DNA from 2 places in the Cupriavidus sp. SK-3 genome. Region 1 is predicted to be linked to the other one. Evidence: predicted binding sites of a transcription regulator. Region 1 holds the regulator's gene; the other holds the start of a gene.

What was found. Region 1 encodes NrdR, which represses ribonucleotide reductase genes. Its sites were predicted from a motif close to CACNANATNTNGTG; they were not measured.
Region 2: a site for NrdR is predicted at 4,591-4,604, ahead of CF70_RS06855 (ribonucleoside triphosphate reductase). Genes of this name have one in related genera too.

The regions. Positions count from the first base shown of each region.
Region 1 covers NZ_JFJV02000102.1:137,005-144,464, reverse strand. Annotated here, with positions in the region: gene tolA (cell envelope integrity protein TolA) at 1-709, opposite strand, end outside; gene tolR (protein TolR) at 725-1,162, opposite strand; gene tolQ (protein TolQ) at 1,206-1,889, opposite strand; gene ybgC (tol-pal system-associated acyl-CoA thioesterase) at 1,886-2,290, opposite strand; ZMP/ZTP riboswitch at 2,453-2,555, shown strand; gene glyA (serine hydroxymethyltransferase) at 2,678-3,925, shown strand; gene nrdR (transcriptional regulator NrdR) at 4,084-4,551, shown strand; gene pilV (type IV pilus modification protein PilV) at 4,732-5,319, shown strand; gene CF70_RS10640 (PilW family protein) at 5,319-6,344, shown strand; gene CF70_RS10635 (pilus assembly PilX family protein) at 6,341-6,964, shown strand; gene CF70_RS10630 (pilus assembly protein) at 7,000-7,460, shown strand, end outside.
Region 2 covers NZ_JFJV02000060.1:71,571-79,030, forward strand. Annotated here, with positions in the region: gene CF70_RS06835 (hypothetical protein) at 1-1,072, opposite strand, end outside; gene CF70_RS06840 (metal-sulfur cluster assembly factor) at 1,021-1,374, opposite strand; gene CF70_RS06845 (anaerobic ribonucleoside-triphosphate reductase activating protein) at 1,513-2,157, opposite strand; gene nrdD (anaerobic ribonucleoside-triphosphate reductase) at 2,231-2,431, opposite strand; gene CF70_RS06855 (ribonucleoside triphosphate reductase) at 2,507-4,537, opposite strand; gene CF70_RS06860 (nitric-oxide reductase large subunit) at 4,818-7,103, opposite strand; gene ytfE (iron-sulfur cluster repair protein YtfE) at 7,144-7,460, opposite strand, start outside.

The sequences.
Region 1 (7,460 bases):
CCTTGGCTTCCGCGTTTGCCTTGGCGGTGGCGGCCGCCTTGGCATCGGCATTCGCCTTCGCCTTGGCGTCCGCCTCGGCGCGCGCCCTGGCATCGGCCTCGGCCCGGGCCTTGGCATCGGCGCGGGCCTTCGCTTCGGCTTCCTTGCGCTCGCGCTCAGCCTGCTCCTTGCGCTGTTGATCGTGCTGGATGGCGGCCTGCTTGCGCGCATCGTCCTTGCGCTGGGCCTCCTTCTTCTGATCTTCCTTCTTCTGCTCCTCGCGGCGTTGTTCTTCGCGGCGCAGGTCTTCCTTATGCTGGGCTTCCTTGCGGGCCGCCTCCTGGCGCTCGGTTTCCTGGCGTGCGCGCAGGTCGGCCTGCTTGCGCGCCTCCTCGCGGGCGGCGGCTTCGGCCTGGCGGCGCTTTTGCTGCTGGAGGGCGATCTCGGCGTCCTCTTCGGCGCGCGACTTCACTGCCGGCGCGGGCGGCGCGGGGCGCGCCTGCTCGACCTCCACAGGTGCGGGCAGCGGAGCGGGAAGCGGCGTCGGCGCGGGGGTCGCCGGGATCTCGTCCCAGAGTTCGGCTTCGGCGCCGACGGGCGTGCTGCTCTGCCAGTGCACGCCAAAATACAGCACGATGCCAAGCAGCAGGTGCATGAAAACCGCGAGCAGGAAGGAACGCAGGGTTCCCCGCTCCGGGGCCGGCTGGTAAGGATAGGCGGCGGTCTTCATGGCGGGCGGCGGTGCTTACTTGGGCTTGACCATCAGGCCGACGCGCTTCACGCCATCGGCCTTTAGCACCGACATCACGTCGAGCACGGCCTCGTACTTGACCGAGCGGTCGGCAGCAATCACCACCGGCTGATCGGGATTCTCGTTCTGGCGCTGGTGCACGAAATCGATCAGGCCCTGCTTGTCGAGCTTGCGCTCGAAGGCATTGCCGGCGCCATCCTTGCCGCGCGCGGTGAGCGCGCCGTCTTCATGCACGGTAACGACGATGGGCGGCGCTTTCTGCTGCTGCGTGGCATTGGCCACGCTGGGCAGATCGACCACGGCAGGGTTCACGATCGGTGCGGCCACCATGAAAATGACGAGCAGCACCAGCATCACGTCGATGTAAGGCACGACATTGATGTCGGCGCTGGCCCGGCGGCGCGAGCCGCCGCGGCGCTGTATCGCTGCCATTGCAGGTATCTCCTTGACCGATGACGTTGGTGGTTTCGGCGCTTTAGCGGGTCTGCCGTTGCAGGATATTCAGGAACTCTTCCATGAAGCTCTCGAAACGGATGGCCAGGCGATCCACCTCGGTGGCGTAGCGGTTGTACGCGATCACGGCAGGAATCGCCGCGAACAGACCGATGGCGGTGGCGACCAGCGCCTCGGCAATGCCGGGCGCAACCGCGGCAAGCGTTGCCTGCTGCACGTTGGACAATCCGCGGAAGGCGTTCATGATGCCCCACACCGTGCCGAACAGGCCGATATAAGGACTGACAGAGCCCACCGAGGCCAGGAATGGAAGATGCGACTCCATCACATCCATCTCGCGCTGGTAGGCCGCGCGCATGGCGCGCCGGGCTGCGTCGAGCAGCGCCCCGGCGTCATGGTTGCGTTCACGCGCCTTCAGGTACTCGCCCATGCCGGACTCGAAGATCCGTTCCAGCGCGCCCGTGCTGTGGCGATTGTTGGCCGCGCTCTGGTACAGCGCCTGCAGGTCGCCGCCAGCCCAGAAGTCGCGCTCGAAGCCCTCGGTCTGGGTGCGCGCCGAGCGCAGCGAGAAATGCTTGCGGAAGATATATGTCCACGAAAACAGGGACATCACCAGCAGCAGGGCCATGACGGCCTGCGCCAGCACACTGGCGTGCAGCACCAGCGAAATGATCGACAGGTCTTGCGTGACGGTCACGGGATTCATCGAGCGGTCTTGATGGTTGCTAGGACGGGAGCGGGAATGGGCGTCGGGCGAAATGTGGTGCGATCGACACATCCGACCCGGATGGCGCCGGTAGCCAGCAATTGCTCACCACGCCAGGCTTCCTGGGCGAATTGGACAGACGCTGGACCAACCCGTTCAATCCGGGTCCGGATCTCAAGCATGTCGTCCAGACGGGCGGGGGCATTGTAGTCCACCGCCGTGCTTCTGACGATGAAGACGACACCGGTCTCATCGGCCAGCGCTTGCTGTTCGACGCCAAGCGAGCGCAGCCACTCGGTCCGGGCGCGCTCGAAGAACTTCAGGTAATTGGCGTAGAACACCACGCCGCCTGCGTCGGTGTCTTCCCAGTACACCCGCAAGGCCCACACATTGTTGCTCATGGCCGCGATTGTAACGGACAGCCGGCCCGACCCGGTGTATACCCTCGCCCGACATTACAACAATTACATTACCTGACAGACTAGCCGTTGACTTTCGGGCGGCGAGCCCTCTCCGCCGTCTTGCAGCGAGCCAGCGCCTCGCGTTAAACTGCCGCCAACCATTCCATCTTGCGCGACTGGCGAAGTCAGTGGGCACTACCACGAGGAAGCGCAAGTTTCTCTGGCGCGATGTATCAAGCGCCTGCCGCTCGCCTGGGCAGCGAATGGGAAGCAGGGTGCGCCCTGCGCCGGACTAGCCACGCTTTCCGGCGCTGGTCGCATGTGCCTTCCCCGCGCGCCCTACCCCGAAGCCGATTCGGATCTCCTTTTTTCAGACGAGTTTTCGCCATGTTCGAACGCAGCCGCTATACGATCGACCAGATCGACCCCGAGATTTTTGCCGCTATCCAGAAGGAAGACCAGCGCCAGGAAGAGCACATCGAGCTGATCGCCTCGGAAAACTACACCTCGCCGGCCGTGATGGCCGCCCAGGGTTCGCAACTGACCAACAAGTACGCTGAAGGCTATCCCGGCAAGCGCTACTACGGTGGCTGCGAGTACGTCGACGTCGTCGAGCAGCTCGCCATCGACCGCGTCAAGCAACTGTTCGGCGCCGAAGCCGCCAATGTGCAGCCCAACTCCGGCTCGCAGGCCAACCAGGGCGTGTTTTTCGCCACCCTGAAGCCGGGCGACACCATCATGGGCATGAGCCTGGCCGAAGGCGGCCACCTGACCCACGGCATGGCGCTCAACATGAGCGGCAAGTGGTTCAACGTGGTGAGCTACGGCCTGGACGCCAACGAAGACATCGACTACGTTGCGCTGGAAAAGCTGGCACAGGAAAAGAAGCCCAAGCTGATCATCGCCGGCGCCTCGGCCTTCGCCCTGCGCATCGACTTCGAACGCATCGCCAAGGTTGCCAAATCGATCGGCGCCCTGTTCATGGTCGACATGGCCCACTACGCCGGCCTGATCGCCGCCGGCGAGTACCCGAACCCGGTTCCGCACGCCGACTTTGTCACCACCACCACCCACAAGAGCCTGCGCGGCCCGCGCGGTGGCGTGATCCTGATGAAGGCCGAGCATGAGAAGGCCATCAACTCGGCCATCTTCCCCGGCATCCAGGGCGGCCCCCTGATGCATGTGATTGCCGGCAAGGCCGTGGCCTTCAAGGAAGCCCTGTCGCCCGAGTTCAAGACCTACCAGCAGCAAGTGGTCAAGAACGCCCGCGTCATGGCCGAAACCCTGACCGAACGCGGCCTGCGCATCGTCTCGGGCCGCACCGAGAGCCACGTGATGCTGGTCGACCTGCGCGCCATGCAGATCACCGGCAAGGAAGCCGAAAAGGTCCTGGGCGAAGCGCACATCACCGTCAACAAGAACGCCATCCCCAACGACCCGGAAAAGCCCTTCGTCACCTCGGGTATCCGCCTGGGCTCGCCGGCCATGACCACCCGTGGCTTCAAGGAAGACGAAGCCCGCGTGGTGGCCAACCTGGTCGCCGACGTGCTTGAGAATCCGCACGACCTGGCCAATATCGCCAGCGTGCGCGAGCAAGTGGCAGCCCTGACCAAGCGTTTCCCGGTCTACGGCTGATCCCCCTGCGCCACCCGCCCACGCGCGGGTGGCCGGCAGTCCGCCGCGGCGCGCCAGCGCTGCCGGCGGGCCTTGCCAACCCAGCCCAGCGCGACACAGAATGAAAAGACGCTGCTCGCGCAGCACGCGCCCCGGTTCAAACTTCGAGGTGGTCAGGCATGAAATGCCCCTTTTGCGCTCATTCCAATACCCAGGTCCTGGACACGCGCATGTCCGAAGAAGGCGATACAGTCCGCCGTCGCCGCCGCTGCGAATCCTGCGACCGCCGCTTCACCACCTATGAGCGGATCGAGCTGTTCTTCCCCGCCATCGTCAAGAAAAACGGCTCCCGCGCGGACTACACCCGCGACAAGCTGAAGGACTCGATGCGCCTGGCGCTGCGCAAGCGCCCGGTCTCCGCCGAAGCCATCGACGCCTCCATCACCCGCATCGAAGAAAAGCTGCTCGCGCTCGGCGAGAAGGAAATCCCCAGTAGCCAGGTCGGGGAACTGGTCATGCGGGAGCTGCGCCGGCTCGACAAGATCGCCTACATCCGCTTTGCCTCGGTGTACCGGAGCTTTGAAGACGTGTCGGAATTCCGCGACATGCTGGATGAGTTTTCAACGTCTACCCCACGAAAGCAGTAGAAAAAGTAACGGGAACGTTGTTTAATTCTTTCCAAACTGTGCCCTAGGCTTCACTCCTATATCTATACTTCCGCCTGGGTAGTAGTGACAAAACAATAGAACGAAGCCAAAAGAACGTAGTCTTTTCGGACGAGGGTCAGAATGGGTCAGTCAAGCTGTCGGGGGACGGCCGGCTTTGCCATGCTCGAAGCATTGGTGGCAATGGTCGTATTGGCGATTGGCGTGCTCGGGGTCGCCGGCCTGCTCCTCAATTCCTCGCGTTTTTCCCAGCAAGCCTCCTACGATACCGTTGCCATGCAGTTGGCCACCGAAATGGCCGAACGCATGCGTGCGAACACTGCCGTCTCCGGCGTGGGCGCGGCCGCCGAGGCCCTCGCGCCCAACCTGTATTTCATCGACACCCAGACCAGCCAGCTGCCCGCGCTGACGCGTAATCCCTATACGACGGCCTGCGCCAGCACGCTGCTCTCCTGCGCGCAGGACACAGCCCGCTTCGATGTGATCGAGTGGTGGAACCGGGTAGCCGCCGCCCTGCCCGGCGGCCGGGCGGTGATCTGCCGCGATACCGTTGCCTATAACCAGACGTCCGGCTTTTCCTGGGGCTGCACGGCCGCTGCAAGCGGCCGTGTCGACGATGCGCCGATCGTCATCAAGATCGGGTGGATATCGCGCCTGAGCACCAAGACGCTGGGGACCGGCGCCGATCTCGCCGACATGAACACGCGACCGCAGATCGTCATCGTCGCCACGCCCGGGACGGTGAACTGATGCGTACGCGCCGCAAGCCGTACCGGCATGCCCAGTCGGGCGTGTCGCTGGTTGAACTGATGGTCGCGATGGTCCTCGGCCTGTTGCTGACACTGGCAGCGACCGCCATATACATGGGCACCCGCACCAACTACAGCACCATCGACGACACCACCGCGCTCGACGAGAAGGGCCGTTTTGCCCTGGACACCATCGTCCGCATCGTGCGGCAGTCCGCATGGACCAACTACGCCGGCAACAGCGCGCCGGCAACAAACCCGGCAAGCGGGCCCATCGCCCAGGCGCCTGGCGGGATCATGCCGACCACCGTCGCGTTGTCACCCACGATCAGCGGCGTCGACAACTGCGCCAGCCCGGGCCAGGACGCGAGCCTCAACCTGTCGTGCCTGCCGGGCACCACCAACCCCGTGAACAAGAGCGACGTGCTGCAGGTGCGCTTTTTCGGTTCGGGCACGCCGTCGGATCGCACCGTGGCCGACAACAGCATGATCGATTGTTCCGGCAATGGCGTGGCGGAGCCACAGGCATGGGAGGACGCGGACCTTGCGCGTGGCTTCGCTCGCTTCTTCGTGGCGCCAGACCCCAAGGATCCAAGCGGCAACCCGCAACTGATGTGCGGCTATCGCGCTCGCGATGCATCCAACAAGGAAATCTCGAACACCGCGATCACCTCCGTGCCAATCATTTCCGGTGTCGAGGTGTTCCAGGTGCTGTACGGGGTCGACACCAACAATGACTACATCCCGGACCGCTACCTGCCTGCCACGGATGTGCTGGCCCTGGCCACCAAATGGCAAACCGTGGTGTCGCTGAAAATTGCCCTGGTACTGGCCGGCGACACCGTGACCGGCCCGGCGCCGGAGGTTCCCACTTTCCAGCTCTTCGGCACGCTCTATGGCGGCGACAGCACCGTCAACGACGCGACCTACAAGCCGACCACGCAGCTACAGCGCTTGCGCCGCCAGTACTCGGTCACCGTGCAACTGCGCAACGTCGCAACTTGCCGCACTTGCTCCCCATCATGAGTGCCCCTCTCAAGCCAGCCGCCCAGCGCGGCGTCGTCCTGATCACGGCCCTGGTCATGCTCCTGGTGCTCAGCATCATGGCCGTGGCCGGCGCACGACTGGCGATCAACAGCAAACGCATGGCATCCAACCAGCGCGACCGCGACCTTGCGGTGCAAGCCGCCGAAATGGCGCTACAGGATGCCGAGATGGACATCCAGGGTGTCGTTGCCGTCAACAGCCGCTCCGCCCTGTTCTCTGGCAGCAATCCCAACCTGTTGCCATTCGTCGCCGGCTGCAACACGGGGACCACGCCTGGCACAGCCTTTCAGGGCCTGTGCGCGGCCGTCGACAGCGGCACCCCGAACTGGGAAACCGTGGACTTCGCGCAGACCGGGGCGAATGCCCGCGCGGTGGCCTACGGCACCTTCACCGGACGCCAGTTCCCGACCGCGCCCACAGGCCTGCTGCCCGCCGCCCTGCCCCGCTACATCATCGAGCCGATCCAGGACACATCGCCCGGTGCCTCCGGAAGCCCCGACGCTCCGGTCGTCTACATCTTCCGCGTCACGGCGATGGGCTTCGGCGCCAACACCGCGACCCGCGTCATGCTGCAGTCGTACTACCGGAAAGCTGAATGAATGACCTCGCTCCTGACCTACGCGGAGATTCGCTGATGACACGCTTATGCCGGATCGCGCTGGCCCTCGTTGTCGCCGGTGCAGGCTTGCTTCCCGTGCCAACGCGGGCGGCCACCGCCTTGACACCGTCCACGGTGGACATTGCGCAGTCGCCGCTCTACGGACGCAACCAGAATGTCAACCCGAACCTGCTGCTGTCGCTGTCGGTGGAGTTCCCGACGGTGGGCGCGGCGTACCGTACCGGCACCTACACCCGCAGCACGGAATATGTCGGCTATTTCAACCCGCTCAAGTGCTACAACTATTCATCCAGCGGGTACTTCGAGATCGCTGGCAATGCCAGCGCCAATCACGAATGCTCGGGCCAGTACAGCGGCAACTTCATGAACTGGGCCACCGCCTCCGCCATCGACATGCTGCGCTTCGCGCTCACCGGTGGCGACCGGGTGGTGGATACCCCCACGGACACCGTGCTTCAGCGCGCCGTGCTGCAGGA
Region 2 (7,460 bases), on a different contig from region 1:
CTGCCGGCAACGCGTGGCCAAAACTCAGTCGCGCGGCCAGGGAGAGGTGCAGCACGGCAAGCGGCACATAGAAGCCATTGCCGAACTGCAGCTTGATACGCGTGATCGCCGGCAGGATGACAGGCGCATGCGCCATCACCATGCTGACGATAAAGCCCAGTCCCAGCGCATGCAGCGCGGCGTCGCGCCATGGCAGCCCTGCCGCGGTTGCCGCCCACGCCACGCCTGCCACCAACAGCCAGCCATAGCCCAGAAGCAGGCAGAGCGCCATGTAGCGGCTCAGTCCGTGGCTGCGCACCGTGCGGCGCGCAATGTCGAAGCGTGCCAGCCAGGCGGCAAGCAACGCCAGCGATGCGCCATAGACAACACCGCCGAGCCTGCCTGCGCTCCCGTCCAGCGCCGAGCCGGCGGCACCCAGCACCAGCATCGCCAGGATGGCAAGCAAGGCCGCTTGTGCGCCGGGCCTGCGGCGCATCAGGCGCGTCATCTCAAGCCGCTCGGCTGCGACCGTGACAACCAGGAAAATAAAGTACCAGGCGTTGACCGAGTCCAGCCAGTGACCTGACGCCAGTTCCGCGTTGCCGGCCAGCCAGGCCACCGCGGCGACCAGCAGCAAGGCGGTATGGGCGGCCGGCTGGCGCCGCACTACCGCCACGCTGACGCCCACGAACACCAGCGCGCCGGCCGCCATGGCCCACGCGCCGGCGGCAGGCAATCCCGCCACCATCAGCAAAGCGCCCAGCCCCGATGCCACTGGCGCCGCAAAGGCGGCGGGACGGCCTAGCGCCACCGCACGCTCGATGCCGATGACCGTGCCGAAAAAGCCGCCGGTCATCAAGGCGCCGTGAAACTGAAGCGCGTGCCACGGCAGGTGGTAATCGCCGCCCCAGGGCAGCGTCACGCCGGCGCGCAACAATCCGCCGAGCATGCCCGCGAGCAGTGCGATTACGGCCAGCAGCAGCACCGCCAGCCGGGGCCAGGTCTTGCGCTGGCGTCCTTGCGCGCGACGCGCGGCCACGCTCACCATCCCATGGCGTGCTTCGCGCTGGCGCTCATGCGCTCCGGCGTCCATGCGGGCTCCCAGCACAATTCCACATCGATCAGGTACCCCAGGGGCATCACGCCTTCCAGTTCGAGCTGCACATCGTCCAGGATCATGTCGGCCACCGGACATGCGGCGGATGTCATGGTCATCGAGACATGCACGGATCCGTCCGATACGGTGATGGCGTAGATCAGGCCAACGTCAAGGACGCACAGTGCCAGTTCCGGATCCACCACGCGGCGCAGGGCGTCCATGATGGGCATGCGCCATTCCTCCGGCCCGTGGTAGTCAAGCCTGCGTGCCTCGGTTGAGGCTTGCCTGGTGAGCATGCTTCTCTCCTTGTCGAATTCCTGCTATTGCTGTTATAGCTGTTATTCCTGTTACGCAGCTTTCATCGTAGTACGGGCCGCGTCTTCTGCGTGGCCCGTACTGCGATCGATTGACCTTGCGCAAGGCCGGCGCTTCCGTCAGGCCTTGCGCAGCGTGAAACGGTTGAAGTGCGATGCCAGCCTGTCGACATCGCCGCGGCCAAGCGATGCGCTCGCGCCGCTGCCGCGGCTCTCCTGCAGCGCCCAGTGCGTTACGCCAAGCGCTGCGATGCCCTCGGCCAGCACATGCAGCTCCGCGATATCGAACAGGCCGGCGTGCCAGGTGGTGCGGCACTCGCCCGCCACGCCGCTGGCAAGCCACCGGTGCAGCGATTCCCACGCCCGCTCCCCGCTGCCCGGCACCCGCGTCACGCTGTCATAGCGATGCAGCGGTGCCTTGAGGTCCAGGCCGATCCAGTCCAGCCGGGGCAGGATGGCGGCCAGGCGATCGGGGTACATGCCGGCGGTGTGCAGCGCGACCTCGAAGCCCCCGGCCCGCACGGCCTCGATGGCACCGGGCAGTCCCGCCTGCAGGGTTGGCTCGCCCCCGGAAAACACCACGCCGTCGAGGAGGCCCCGCCGCGCCTGCAGGAAGGCCTGCACGTCCGCCCAGGCGATGGCGGGTGGCGCGCTGGCATCCAGCAAGTCCTGGTTGTGGCAGTAGCCGCACCGCCAGGGACAGCCCTGGCAGAACAGGACGGCGGCCAGGCGCCCGGGGAAGTCGATCGTGGTCAGCGCCGTCATGCCGCCAATACGCAACGTGGGCAACGTGGGCAACGTGGCCGCGTCGTGCCGGCGCCTGGCCACCGCGCAAGCGTCAGCAGGCAACGGCATGGGGCTGCGCGAAGAAGCGGCGCTCGCGGTGCTCGCCCTGCTTGCCGGTATTGAAGCTGGAAACCGGCCGGTGGTAGCCCATCACCCGGGTCCAGACCTCGCAGGGCTGGCGCTCCTCGTCGCGCAGCACGGCGTCGCGAGGCTGGGATTGCATGGATGGCGAGGATTGAAATTGGTGAGTCATCAGGTTTGCTCCGTCTTGAGAGTGGGTTGAAACAACAGAAAAACACAAAGGAACGAGAAGAACGGTTGAGCCGGGTCAGGCGGCGATCTGTTCCCGCTTGCGCGCGAGGATCTCCTCGTCGCAGCGCGGGCAGAACGGATGCTCGCCGGCGAGGTAGCCGTGCGTCGGGCAGATCGAGAAGGTCGGCGTCACCGTGATGTACGGCAGGCGGAAGCGTGTCAGCGCGCGCCGCACCAGCTCGCGGCAGGCCTCGCCGCTGGACAGGCGCTCGCCCATATACAGATGCAGCACCGTGCCGCCGGTGTACCTGGACTGCAAGGTCTGCTGCCGCGCCAGCGCTTCGAAGGGGTCGTCGGTCCAGCCGACCGGCAACTGCGAGGAGTTTGTGTAATAGGGCTGCGCCGCCGTGCCGGCCTGGCGGATCTCCGGCCAGCGCTTGCGGTCTTCGCGGGCAAAGCGGTATGTCGCACCCTCGGCCGGCGTGGCTTCGAGGTTGTAGAGGTGGCCGGTTTCCTGCTGGAAGGCCACGATGCGCTCGCGCACGTGTTCCAGCAAGCGCAGCGCGAAGGCATGGCCCCACTCCGACGTGATGTCGTGCCGGTCAGCGGTGAAGTTGCGAATCATCTCGTTGATGCCGTTCACGCCCAACGTCGAGAAATGATTGCGCAAGGTGCCGAGGTAGCGCTTCGAATAGGGGAACAGGCCCTGGTCCATCAGGCGCTGGATCAGCTTGCGCTTGTTCTCCAGGCTCTGTTTGCCCAATTCAAGCAGGCGGTCCAGCGCGCGCAGCAGCGCCGCTTCATCGCCGGCATGCAGGTAGCCCAGGCGTGCGCAATTGACGGTGACCACGCCCACGCTGCCGGTCTGCTCGGCACTGCCGAACAAACCGTTGCCGCGCTTGAGCAGTTCGCGCAGGTCGAGCTGGAGCCGGCAACACATGGAGCGCACCATATTCGGCTCCAGCTCCGAGTTGATGAAATTCTGGAAGTACGGCAGCCCGTACCTGGCCGTCATCTCGAACAGCCGCGTGGCATTCTCCGATTCCCACGGAAAATCGCGCGTGATGTTGTAGGTCGGGATGGGAAAGGTGAACACCCTGCCCTTGGCATCGCCTGCCGTCATCACCTCGATATAGGCGCGGTTGATCAGGTCCATCTCTTCCTGCAGCTCGCCATAGGCGAACGGCATTTCCTGCCCGCCGATCACCGGCACCTGTTCGCGCAGGTCTTCGGGACAGGTCCAGTCGAAAGTCAGGTTGGTAAAGGGCGTTTGCGTGCCCCAGCGCGACGGCACGTTCAGGTTGTAGATCAGCTCCTGGATGCACTGCCGCACCTGGGCATAGGACATGGTGTCCTTGCGCACGAATGGCGCCATATAGGTATCGAACGACGAGAACGCCTGCGCGCCGGCCCATTCGTTCTGGAGCGTGCCGAGAAAATTGACGATCTGCCCCACGGCGGAGGACATGCGCTTGGGCGGCCCCGCTTCCACCTTGCCCGGCACGCCGTTGAATCCCTCATGCAGCAGCGTGCGCAGCGACCAGCCGGCACAGTAGCCGCTGAGCATGTCGAGATCGTGGATATGGATATCGCCGTTGCGGTGGGCCTCGCCGATTTCCGGCGCGTAGACATGGGACAGCCAGTAATTGGCGGTGACCTTGCCCGCCACGTTCAGGATCAGCCCGCCAAGCGAATAGCCCTGGTTGGCATTGGCATTCACCCGCCAGTCAGCCTTGCTCAGGTACTCATTGATCGAGGCTTCCACGTCGACCAGTGCCTTGCGATCCTGGCGCAGCCTGGCGTGCTGGCCGCGGTAGGCAATGAACGCACGCGCGGTGTTCCAGTAGTTGGCGGCGATCAGGACCTGCTCGGCCACATCCTGGATCTGCTCGACGCCTGGCGTCTGGTCATGGAAGCGGTATGCCAGGACCCTGGCCACCTGCTCGGCGAGGCTGGCTGCCTGCGCATCGTTGAACTCGCCGGCTGCCACGCCGGCGCGGCGCAACGCGGACTGGATCCGCTCGATGGCGAATGCCGTCTTTTCGCCATTGCGTTTGATGACCTCACTCGGCAGGCTGGCAACGACGGTTTCAGTACAGTGCTCCATATATTCTCCCAACAGCATTCACACTAGATGTGGGATAGAGCGTACCGCCCAAACACTATATGTAGATTGACGACGGACAAGCGTATGACATGTCGGAAGCTGTCAGGCGCGGACGGCAAGCTGTTTGCCTATCGATGGATGGCCGGGTGTCTGCGTACCAGCCCATGAACGCAAAAACAGCCGCTGGGCCGGGTGCCCGGGCGGCTGTTATTTCAACCAGGGCGGGTCGCCTCGACAGGGCCGCCGCAACCCGCTACTTACTTTGCGTATGTGAATGGGCTTAACGTTGCGCCGCGTTCAGGCGCCCTTCCGGCGCGGTCTGCGCCGGTGCCTTGCCGAGCAGGCCCAGTACCACTTGCAGCGCCATCGAGAGCGCGCCGACGATAAACACCACGTCGCCGAAGGTGCGCACCCAGCGCAGCGTCTGCAGGATGGGCTGCTGCATGAAGGCCTCGCTGCGCGCATACCACAGCCCCTGGCTGACGCTGGCGTGGAACTGGATGATGCCGATGGGCAGCAGGCTGGTGCCCATCATCAGGACCAGGCCCGCGTTGAGCCCCCAGAACGCCGTCTTCATCAAGCCCTGGTTCAGCGCGCAGGCAGGCCGTATGTAGCGCAGCACCAGCAGCGTGAAGCCCAGCGCCAGGAAGCCGTAGACCCCGAACAGCGCGGCATGGGCATGCACCGGCGTGGTATTCAGGCCCTGCACGTAGTACAGCGAGATCGGCGGGTTGATCATGAAGCCGAATACGCCGGCGCCCAGCATGTTCCAGAACGCCACGGCGACGAAGCACATCAGCGGCCACTTCAGGTTGGCCATCCAGGGTGCGCGGTCCTTCAGGCGCCAGTTCTCCCAGGCTTCATGGCCCAGCACGATCAGCGGCACCACTTCGAGCGCGCTGAAGCTGGCGCCCACCGCCATCACCGGCGTCGTGGTGCCGGCGAAGTAGAGATGGTGGAAGGTGCCAGGCAGGCCGCCCAGCATGAACAGCGACGCCGAGGCCAGGCTGGCCGCCGTGGCCATCGGCCGCGACACCAGGCCAAGCGTGGAGAAGATAAAGGCCAGCGCCGTGGTGGCGAACACTTCAAAGAAGCCCTCGACCCACAGGTGCACGACCCACCAGCGCCAGTACTCCATCACCGACAGGTTGGTGCGCTCGCCGTAGAACAGGCCGGCGCCGTAGAACAGGCCGATGGCCACCACCGAGGATGTCAGCAAGGCCAGCAGGTTCTTGTCGCCGCCCGGCGTGCGCAGCGCCGGCGCGATGGCGCGCAGCATCAACACCAGCCAGAACAGGATGCCGGCGAACTTGCCGATCTGCCACAGCCGGCCCAGGTCGACATACTCGTAGCCCTGGTGCCCCAGCCAGAAGTTGAGGTTCTCGGGCATGAGTTGCGCGATCGCCAGGTAGTTGCCGGTGAACGAACCCACCACGACCACCACCAGGGCCCAGAACAGCACGTCCACGCCAAGCTTCTGGTACTTCGGGTCCTTGCCGCCGTTGATGAGCGGCGCCAGGAACAGGCCGGCAGCCAGAAAGCCGGTAGCGATCCAGAACAGCGCGCTCTGGATGTGCCAGGTGCGCATCAGCGTGTACGGGAACCACCTCGACAGCTCGATGCCGTAGAAACTCTGCCCCTCCACCGTGTAGTGGGCCGTCACGCCGCCGATCAGCACCTGGAACACGAACAGCGCCACCACCAGGAACAGGTACTTGCCCAGGGCGCGTTGCGACGGCGTGAGCGCGAACGTCGTGAGCGGGTCGCGCGCGGCCACGGCGGGCGGCGCCTCTTCATGCCCGCGCAGGAATGCCCAGGCCCATACCAGGAAGCCGACACCGGCCAGCAGGACCACCACGCTGGCGATGGACCAGATGATGTTCTCGCTAGTGGGCTGGTTGCCGATCAGCGGCTCGTGCGGCCAGTTGTTGGTGTAGGTGGCGCTCAGGCCGGGACGCTCGGTGGCGGCGGCCCATGCGGTCCAGAAGAAGAAGTGCGTCAGCTTGGCGCGGCGTTCGGCGCTGGGCAGCGTGTTCTCCTTCATGGCGAAGCTTTCGCGGCTCTTGCGCAGTTCCGGTGCGTCGGAGAATAGCCGCGCGTAGTAGGCGCCGGTGTCGGCGATGGCCTGTGCGCGCCGCGCGGAGACGGTGAGCACGCCACTGTCCGGGTCAACGCGGTTGCCACGGTACTCGGCGCGGAGCTGCTCGCGCAGCGCGGCCTGTGTCGGCCAGTCGAGCACGGCATAGGTGCGGCCGTAGGTATCCCGCGCCGCCAGGTCGAGCCAGGCGGTCAGCTCGCGGTGCAGCCAGTCGGCTGTCCAGTCCGGCGCCTGGTAGGCACCGTGGCCCCAGATGGAGCCGAGTTGCATGCCGCCGACGGATTGCCATGCGGTCTGGCCGTCGAGGATATCGTCCTTGCTGAACAAGACCTTGCCGCCAGCGGTCGCGACTTGCTGCGGAATCGGCGGCGCCTTGCGGTAGACCTCGGTGCCGTAATAGCCAAGCAGCGAAAAGGTGACCGCCACGACGGCGATCAGGGTGAACCAGAGTCTTTTGTATTGTCCCATGATGGGTCTCGCTGTAATACGTGCGCCTGTCGCGATCGGATCAGGCGTGGGCCGGGGCGGCTTGCTCGGCGTTGTCGAACAGGATGTTGTTCTCGAGATGGATGTGCTCCATCAGGTCTTCCCGCAAGGTGCGCAGCCCCAGGTACAGCGCGCGCCAGGTGTTGCACGCGGCGCGGGGCAAGGTGATGTCGTTGGTCAACTCGCTGAGACGTTGCAGCGCCTGCCCGTGCTCGTCGTGCTCCATGCGCATGACCGTGATGGGGCCGCCCGCCATGCCGCCGAGCTCGCGCGCGAGCAGCGGGAACAGGACCTGCTCTTCCTTCTGCATATGGCTCTCCAGCTCCTGCTGCATGACGC